DNA from 2 places in the Priestia sp. P5 genome. Region 1 is predicted to be linked to the other one. Evidence: riboswitches for the same ligand, from Rfam matches in the RefSeq annotation. Region 1 holds a riboswitch; the other holds the start of a gene.
The links. A riboswitch is a leader RNA that binds a small molecule or an ion and turns the genes downstream of it on or off. The one in region 1 is predicted to bind thiamine pyrophosphate.
Positions count from the first base shown of each region.

Region 2: it holds a riboswitch for thiamine pyrophosphate, as region 1 does, so the genes downstream of both, MMB69_RS24495 (thiamine phosphate synthase) here and tenA (thiaminase II) in region 1, are expected to answer to the same signal.

Region 1 covers NZ_JAKWFJ010000001.1:2,618,853-2,623,659, reverse strand. The annotation lists gene MMB69_RS14050 (SDR family NAD(P)-dependent oxidoreductase) at 1-243, shown strand, start outside; gene MMB69_RS14045 (ArsR/SmtB family transcription factor) at 256-558, shown strand; gene MMB69_RS14040 (aldehyde dehydrogenase) at 572-1,972, shown strand; gene tenA (thiaminase II) at 2,001-2,690, opposite strand; TPP riboswitch at 2,787-2,885, opposite strand; gene MMB69_RS14030 (TspO/MBR family protein) at 3,112-3,858, shown strand; gene MMB69_RS14025 (hypothetical protein) at 4,161-4,343, shown strand; gene MMB69_RS14020 (sodium-dependent transporter) at 4,520-4,807, shown strand, end outside.
Region 2 covers NZ_JAKWFJ010000005.1:61,291-66,097, reverse strand. The annotation lists gene MMB69_RS24515 (amino acid ABC transporter substrate-binding protein) at 1-729, opposite strand, end outside; gene MMB69_RS24510 (fluoride efflux transporter FluC) at 1,071-1,469, shown strand; gene crcB (fluoride efflux transporter CrcB) at 1,470-1,859, shown strand; gene MMB69_RS24500 (hypothetical protein) at 1,907-2,122, shown strand; TPP riboswitch at 2,281-2,382, shown strand; gene MMB69_RS24495 (thiamine phosphate synthase) at 2,504-3,127, shown strand; gene thiO (glycine oxidase ThiO) at 3,111-4,238, shown strand; gene thiS (sulfur carrier protein ThiS) at 4,235-4,438, shown strand; gene MMB69_RS24480 (thiazole synthase) at 4,444-4,807, shown strand, end outside.

The DNA.
Region 1 (4,807 bases):
GCTCTATGCCCGGGTCCAACTAAAACTGGTTTTAGCGACCGCGCCCAGCTAAGCAACTCCAAGCTTTTTCAAAGCGGTGCAATGGATGTAGAAACAGTTGTTAAAGTTGGCTATAAAAAATTTATGAAAGGGCAGACGGTTATCGTACCAGGAGTGCAGTTTCGTCTCGCCACGTTCATCCCGCGCTTTGTACCAAGAAAGTGGCTTACATCCGTTGTCCGAAGAACACAAGAAATTAAATAAAGGGGAATCTATATGAGTGAAAAAGCAGTCGAGTTATTTCGTGCCAGCATTCCTATTTTTCAGGCGCTAAGTGATTCAGCAAGACAAGATATTATTTTGCTGCTCGCCGAAAAAGAGCCTTTAACCGTAAATGAAATTGCAAATGAGTCTACGCTATCAAGACCGGCAATTTCTCATCATTTAAAAATTTTACGCGATCAAAAGCTTGTGCAAATTGAGCAAAAAGGGACGCAGAGATATTATTCACTAGCTTTAAGTGAGGCAGTTGAGCTATTAAAAAGCTTGCTTGCTACAGTTGAAGCCGAATGTTTATAGGGAGATGAAAGTGATGAACCACGAGCGATTTTATATCACAGATGAAACGGTCATTGAACATATTGTCTCTACACAAAAGCAGTATTTCTATGCGCAAAAGACAAAGAGTATCAACAGCCGTATTCAAGCGCTGAATAAGCTAAGAGACGCAGTCAAACAAAACGAGCAGAGAATTATGGATGCTTTAAAACAAGATTTAAATAAATCTGAAGTAGAGGCCTACACGTCGGAAATTGGGATTTTACTAGAGGAAATTCGATTTACGCTTAAACATCTAGCAAAATGGATGAAGCCTAAAAAAGTAAAAACCGCTTTAACACATGTGGGCTCTAAAGGGAAAATTGTTCCTGAACCGTATGGAGTCGCGTTAATTATTGCTCCGTGGAACTATCCGTTTCAATTAGCACTGTCTCCTTTAGTAGGAGCGATTGCGGCTGGAAACACGGCAATTATAAAACCTTCTGAATTAACGCCTAGCGTATCTCGCGTTATACAAGAATTACTGGCTGAAGCTTTTGACCCAGCATTTGTGACGGTGGTTGAAGGGGCTGTAGATACGACAAGTCTGCTTTTAAAACAGCCCCTTGATTATATTTTCTTTACGGGAAGTGTAAATGTAGGGAAAATTATTATGCAAGAAGCAGGGAAGCAGCTTATTCCCGTCACGCTTGAGCTAGGCGGAAAAAGTCCGTGCATTGTACATGAAGACGCAAACCTAGATCTTGCAGCGAAGCGAATTATGTTTGGGAAAGGGATGAATGCAGGCCAAACGTGCGTTGCTCCTGATTATTTGCTTGTGCATAAAAAGGTAAAAGCGCAGCTTGTAGAAAAACTTCGCAAAGCAATTTCTCAATTTTACGGTAACAATCCGCTTGAAAGCGACCGCTACGGCCGTATTGTCAGTGAGCGCCATTTTACTCGGCTAGTTGAGTTTTTAAAAGACGGAAATGCTATAGTTGGAGGCGGGTACAATAAAAACACGCTAACAATAGAACCTACGTTGTTAAGTGAAGTAAGCTGGACATCAGATGTTATGCAAGAAGAAATCTTTGGGCCTATTCTTCCTATGATTGAATATGAAACACTAGACGAAGTCATTCATAAAGTTCAAGAAAAAGCTAAGCCGTTAGCTCTTTACTTATTTACAGAAAGTGAAGATGTGCAAAACGTCATAACGGAGCGCCTTTCATTTGGAGGAGGCTGTATAAACGATACGCTTATGCATATCGCTACGCCATATTTGCCGTTTGGCGGAGTAGGAGAGAGCGGCACGGGTCAATATCATGGAAAAGACAGCTTCCGGACATTTTCTCATTTTAAAAGCATGCTGTCTCAAACAACCAAGTTTGATTTGTCATTCCGCTATCCTTCGGAAAAACAAAGCTTGAAAATGATCAAAAAATTACTGAAATAAAAAAGCCTCCTGACAGGAGGCTTTTTCGTTATTTTGAAAGTGAAAGCTGAGAAAGCGGCCATTTTTCTTGGGTATATGCCATTTCCCAAAATAAATACTCCAGTTCACAGCTTTTGATGAAGTGGTCTTTCATACGGTTACGTTCTTCTTCAGTCGCTTGTTCGGCGAGTTCATCAAGCTTGTTACAAAACCATTGTGTTGTGCCATTCATTTCTTCATTATTATAAAACTGAATCCATTCATAAAAAGGGTGAGAAGGAGATGGATTTACTTGTTCTGTAATGCGCTGGCCAATTTCAACGTACGTCCATGGGCATGGAAGAAGCACTGCAATGATTTCCGCTAAGCTACCTGTGTGCGCAACACTTGTCATATGGTTAATGTAGTGGCTAGCCGTCGGTGAAAGCGTCTCAGTGTGAAGATCTTCATAACGTACGCCTGCTACTTCACAAAAATTATTGTGAGGGTGTACTTCACTATGTAATACCGTAGAAATGCCGGCATTAAAGGCTTCCATTTCAGTACGCGTGCGGCATTTTGTTAAAGCAGCGCCGTAAATGCGAACAAATGCTGTTAAGTATTCGTAGTCTTGAGAAACGTAGTGAATCAGCGCTTCTTTTGGCACGTTTCCTTCAGCAATTCCTTTAATAAAAGGATGGTTAAAAATGGCTTCGTAAATATAGTTTGCTTCTTGTCTTAATTGAGATGAAAATGACATCAAAATCCTCCTTTAATATGAGGAAGTCACAAACAAGCACATAAAGGAAATAAAAAACACTCCGTTTATAAACGGAGTGGCAAAGGACAGTAAAAAAACTGAACATTGCCACTTTCCTACGCTGGTATGAGCCAGATCAGGTTCAAAGGGATCAAGAAAACTTGTCTCAGCCGGTGGGCACCCCTAGTGGACTTCCTATTAATCTATGTTTAACTTACCATATATTCTGAAAAATAGAAAGAGTTATAGGAAAATGTGCGCTAACCGTTTTTATTTTTTAAAGAGGAAATTTCTTAAAGCTATTTTTAATCATTTTTGTTTAAAAATGCATATTTTTAGGGAAGAAGAGGTATTAATGAAGGGAAGAGCCGTTTTCGTCTCCGAAACATTCCCATATAAATAGAAGAAAGGAGAGAACAAAATGGCGAAATTTCGTTTGTATGCTATATTAAATGCAGTAGGCTTGGCTATTACACTGCTTGTGAATTATTTAGCAAATGCCATTCCAATAGGAGGCAAAACAACGGGGGAAGCTTCTGCGCAAGTTCCTACCTTGTTTACACCAGCGGGCTATGCCTTTGCTATCTGGGGCGTTATTTATTTGTTATTAACCATTTGGGTTATACGCCAATTTTTTGCAAGAGAAGATCAAAAGGAAATATATGCACGTATCGGCATTTGGTTTTTTCTAAACTGTTTGTTAAATAGTGCGTGGATCTTTATTTTCCAAAACGATTACTATAAGTTATCCCTTTTAGTTATGCTCTTTATTTTAGGCACATTAATGATTGTGTATTCCATTATTCAGCATTCTCGGATGACGACATGGTTTATGCGTCTGCCGATTTCGCTTTATATTGGATGGATTTCTGTTGCGACTATTGTCAATGTGTTTGTTGTATTTGAAGCAAATGGAATACAGCACTTGCTTGGCCTGAGCGAGTTAGCATGGACGGTTATTATGCTGCTGGTAGGAGCTGTGCTAGGCATTATGTTTACATTAAAAAACCGAGACGCTGTTTATCCGCTTGTTTTTATTTGGGCTTATATTGCCATTGCAGTGAAGCAAAGTGGAAATCAGCCAATTGTCATTACTGTCATCATTTCGGTTGTTTTACTAGCAATTGCCATTATTGTGGGACTGATTAAACGCTATAGACGCTTTTAAAAAGAAGCTCTAGCTTTTGTAAGCTAGAGCTTTTTATGATGCTCTTTTGATTGTAAAAAAGCAGCTGTAAAAGCAATTAAGCTAATTAAAATACCAAAAGGAACAACAATTGGTACGAATGATAAAATAAATGTCATAAGTATAACCTCCATGTTGCATCGGTGTATAATGAAAAATTCAACTTTTTTAAATTGAAGTTCCGCTATTATAGTATGCTAGGCTTTATGTTTGGAGCCTATATGTTTAGAAATAAACGAAAAAGGCAACATACGTTACATACAGGTTATATAGGAGGAGTTAAAATGGAAACATATTTAGTCGCTTACACAGATAAAGATGATATGGAATATAAACAAGTGACGTGCGAGAGTTATGAAGATGCAGAGCGTACGGTCCTTCGTTTAGAGAGAGAAGGGCATATGCATATTGAAGAAATTTCAACTCAAGAAGCCTACCGTGGAGATGAATCATCGTACAGAGAATAAATTTTGAATAGAAATACCAACCTTAAAATGAAGAAGCAGCTGCTTCTTCATTTTTTCTATTCTATATAGATATCGTTTTATAGAAAAAAGTAAAACGGGAATGATTTTCTTCTGCATTTATGGTACAGTACTAATCAGGTGAGTTTTGAGTTTAGAAGAGGAGAGAGTAACATTATATGAGTAAAGGAAATCAGTGGTCTTCACGCCTCGGTTTTATTTTAGCATCTGCTGGGGCAGCAATTGGTCTAGGAGCGATATGGAAGTTTCCATACGTAACGGGAACCAGTGGCGGTGGAGCATTTTTTGCGTTGTTTATTTTATTTACGATTTTTATTGGATTGCCGCTTCTGTTGGCAGAATTTATCATTGGAAGACATACGGGAAAAGAAGCGATTAGTGCTTATAAGGCAATTGCTCCAAAATCCGCTTGGGTATGGATTGGCAGGCTCGGAGTACTCAGCTGT
Region 2 (4,807 bases), on a different contig from region 1:
ATCCACTAACTTACCGCTGTCTTTTCTAAACATAAAGCCGCTTGCAGCACCATCGGATTTTTCATCCGCGATTTTGATAGGTGCGTTAGGGTGCTTTTTCTTATAGTCAAGGAACGATAATTTATCGTTGATTGTAGCATCAACACGGTTTGCGCTCATTAGTTCTACTGCTTGAGCAAAACCTTCAGCACTCGTAATGTTTGCACCATAAGATTGAGCCATGTCTTTATAGTTACTTGTTAATGACTGCGCTGATTTTTTTCCTTTTAAATCTTTAAATGATTTGATATCTTTTTCGTCTTTACGAACAATTAATACAGCGCCTGACTGGATGTATGGATCAGAGAAATCGTATTTCTTTTGACGATCTTCACGAATACCAACTTCATTAGCAATCATGTCAAATCGTTTAGCATCTAATCCAGCAAACATGCCATCCCACTGTGTTTCTTTGAACTCAGCTTTTACGCCAAGACGTTTAGCTACTTCTTGAGCCAATTCTACATCAAACCCAGTTAGCTTTTGTTTGTCATCATGAAAAGTGAACGGAGGGTATGTACCTTCAGTTCCAATTGTTAATACGCCATCTTTTTTCACTTTATTATATAAATCTTCTTGTGAAGATTTATTGTCCCCATTGTTTGCTTCATTTTTTGAGCTAGAACCGCATGCGGCAAGCACAACTGTGAAAGCTAATAGTAGCGACAAAAGTGCAGCAAATTTCTTCATTTTCTAAACCCCCTAGTATTCTGATAGGAAATGATACTCTGTGATACTAAACAAGAACACAGCAAAAGTCAACAAAAAAAACTTATACGATTAATGTGACTTAAAATAAGGGAAATATACCTTCTATACACGGTTTGTCATAAGGATACAGAAAGATTTTAAAATTTGGATTAAGTGGATTTTTAAGGGAGATTCGAGGAGGAAAAAGGAAGTTTCATGCGACGATTTTCTCTTTCATTTTTTCATGACTTTTGGTGCAATAAACATATAGTTAAATGTTAAGGTAGAAATAAATTCCTTATGGTACACTTAAAGAAGAATTTATGAAACGGAGCGATATGATGAAAGCTATAAACTTAATCTCAATTGCTTTTGGTGCTATCGCTGGTACATATGCACGTTATTTGCTGAATCTTTCCTTATTATATACGGGCTATCCAATAGGAACGGTAATCGAAAACCTATTAGGAAGCTTCATACTAGGCCTATTAACAGGATTTTTTGTGTGGAAAAAGCCAAAAGAATGGATAAAGCTTGGGCTAGGAGTTGGCGTGTGCGGCGGTTTTACAACGTATTCAACGTTTGCAGGAGACGTCATTTCCCTCACACAGCACCATTTATTTTGGGGAGCCATTTATGTCATTGTCTCTTTAGTAGGTGGAATCCTTCTTGCCTTAGCAGGCTATCTATGCGGTGAAGAGGCAGGGAAAAATTTAGTGAAAGTACATGAGGTGAAGTAGATGAGCATAGTGAGCTTGGCACTTGGCGGAGCAGCTGGAGGAATATGCCGTTATCTTTTGGGTTTAAAAGTTACAAAAACAGTTTCAAACCCTCCTTTTCCAGTATCAATGCTATTTGTAAACTTGCTCGGTGCGTTTGGCCTTGGTCTTTTTTTCGGTAGTTATTATGGAAAGGTTCCTAGTCATGCTTATGATGATTCAATATTTTTAATGATTGGCATTGGTTTTTTTGGTGCCTTTACCACTTTTTCAACGTTTAGTGTGGAAACCGTACAGTTAATTCGAGAAAAATCTTATCGGAAAATGTTGGCGTACGTGGGGATTTCAGCATTTGGAACAGTTGGTTTATTTACAGTCGGTTTACTGGCAGGAACGTTTTTATTTAAGTAAAGAGAACGTTTCTAGTAGGGAAAAACAAAAAGACGGAGAAGTAGAGAATGGATAGAAAAGCAGAAGTTTGGAAATACATTTTGTTGATTGTAGCTGTTGCAGGTCAGATCATCGGTTTTTTATTTTTATTTATAAATGTTGTGGCGGCATTTATTTTTTACGGTTTTTATATTCTAACTTTTATTATGTTACTCCTGCTGTTTATATGGGATCGGAAAAAGGAAAAAGACAAAGAAGAATTTGACGACTATACCGATTACTAACCATATAAAAAGCAGAATGATGTGGTGCGCTGGGTCTCTTAGTAAAGAAGCTTAAAAGATATATCTATAAAAGGAAGAGAGCCGTAAGAGCATAAAGAGATATTGTATTTACATCTAGTTGTGTTATAATTTTAAGTGCAAAAACAAAATCAATAAATAGCAATCACTAGGGGAGCTTTTTGAAGCTGAGACGAATGTATTTCGGACCCTTTGAACCTGATCTGGTTTGTACCAGCGTAGGGAAGTGGCGATCATGTTTACATAACGATACATGCTAACCACTCTACGTTGTAGAGTGGTTTTTTGTATGTAATAAAGCCCTCTACACAAGATGAAGTGATTGAAATTTCTCTTTATTCTGAACGGAAAGGTTTCGATCATATGGATATTCCTAAATTTCATGTCATTACAACAGATAAGCAGCCAATTGAAGAGGTTCGAGACATTTTAACGGCTATTGAGCCTTTTGCGGGTGCCATTCATATTAGAGAAAAAAAGAAAACGGCAAAGCAGATTCAATGTTTGCTAGAAAGCCTGCCATTTTGTCTCTCTAAAATTATTGTAAATGACCGAGTTGATGTAGCGCATGCTTTAAAAGCAAAAGGCGTACAGCTTGCCTATCATAGTTTAGATGTTTCGTGTGTTAGAGACGCATTTCCTTCTCTTATTGTCGGAAAATCAGTTCACTCTGTGGAAGAAGCTCTAGAAGCTGAAAAAGATGGCGCTCATTATATTCTATACGGACATATTTATTCAACTCATTCAAAAAAAGGATTAAAAAGTCGAGGGATAGCAGCGCTAAAAGAAGTAGTAGACGCTGTGGAGATACCAGTTATTGCGATTGGTGGGATTACACCTGGAAATGCCAAAGAGGTACTGCAAACAGGAGCACACGGTATAGCTGTGATGTCTGGTGCCATGCTTGCGCAAAATCCCCTTGAAGCGATTAAACAATATTCTCATATATGGACATCTGGAGGTGGAGAAAATGAAGCAGCATTATGATGTACTGTTAGTCGGAGGAGGCATAATCAGCTCTTCTATCGCTTATCATTTGTCAAAACAAGGAGCATCAGTGGCCATTCTTGAGCGCAATCAAATTGGTTGTGAAGCTTCAAGTGCAGCCGCTGGTATTTTAGGTGCCCAAGCTGAAATTGATGAAGAAGGTCCTCTTTTAGACCTTGCTATTAAGAGCCGAAGCATGTTTCCTGAGCTGGTGAAGGAACTAAAAGAAAAAACGGCCATCGACGTAGAGCTCATTCAAAAAGGCTTATTAAAAGTCGCTGTAACAGAAGAAGATGCACACGTATTAAAGAAAAAAGCCGCTCAGCACCACCGGTGGGATGAACATGTAAGATGGATCGATGTAAAAGAAGCGCGTTTGTTAGAACCCGGGCTCTCTCCAGACATATACGGAGCCATTACAATACCGGGGGACGGCCAGCTAGCTCCAGCTAAGTTAACGCAAGCTCTTGCTCATGGAGCCTTGTATCACGGAGCAGATGTATTTGAATACTGTGACGTTCATTCTCTTATTATGGAAAATGAAACAGTAAAAGGTATACAGACGTCCAAAGGCTCTTTTTATGGAGAAAAAGTAGTTATTGCAGCAGGCTCATGGGCTAAACGCTTTATTTCTTCTGAACATTTAGGTCAGGTGTTTCCTGTAAAAGGGGAGTGTATTGCTCTGCAAAGTCATAAGCCGCTGCTTTCTAAAACGATTTTTTTAGATGAAGGTTTTTACTTAGTGCCAAAGACTGGTGGAAGAATCGTAATAGGGGCAACTAAGCTAAAGCATGACTTTACCAAGACGGTTTCTGCACAAGGTATTCAATTTTTGCTGAATAAAGCTTCTGCGCTTCTGCCGGCTATTAAAGAAGCCACATTTGAAAAAGCATGGGCAGGTCTTCGTCCACAAACAAATGATGGCTGGCCTTATTTAGGAGAGCATCCTGAAATAGGGAATCTACACATGGCGTTTGGCCACTACCGAAACGGTATTTTATTAAGTGCTGCAACTGGAAAAATTATGGCTGATGCTTTGTTAGGGAAAAAGCCGAATCATTCATTTTTTACATCATTTCAGCTAACTAGAGTAATGGAGGGAGTTCATTGAATCTAATCATTAATGGTAAGACCGTTACTGTTGGAGATGAAATTGAAACGGTTCAGCACTTGTTGCAGGCTCAGAACCTGCACGAACGAGTGGTAATTGTTGAGCTAAACAAGAATATTTTACAAAAAGAAGAACATAGTGATGCAAGTTTAAAAGATGGAGATGCGTTAGAAGTCGTTTCATTTGTAGGAGGAGGATGAAGAGTATGTTAAAAATTGGACAATATACATTTAATTCACGTTTATTATTAGGAACAGGAAAATTTCCGGACTTTACGACTCAGCGTCAAGCGGTAGAAGAGTCGGAAACAGAAATTTTAACATTTGCTGTTAGACGAATGGATATTTTTGATCAAAATCAGCCTAATTTACTAGAAGCGCTTGATGTGAAGCGTTTCACTCTTTTGCCTAACACTGCTGGAGCAAAAAATGCAGAAGAGGCCGTACGTATTGCTAAATTAGCAAAGGCTTCTGGACTTTGTGACATGGTGAAAGTAGAAGTAATTGGATGTGATAAGACGCTTCTTCCTGATCCAGTTGAAACATTAAAAGCTAGTGAAGAACTGTTAA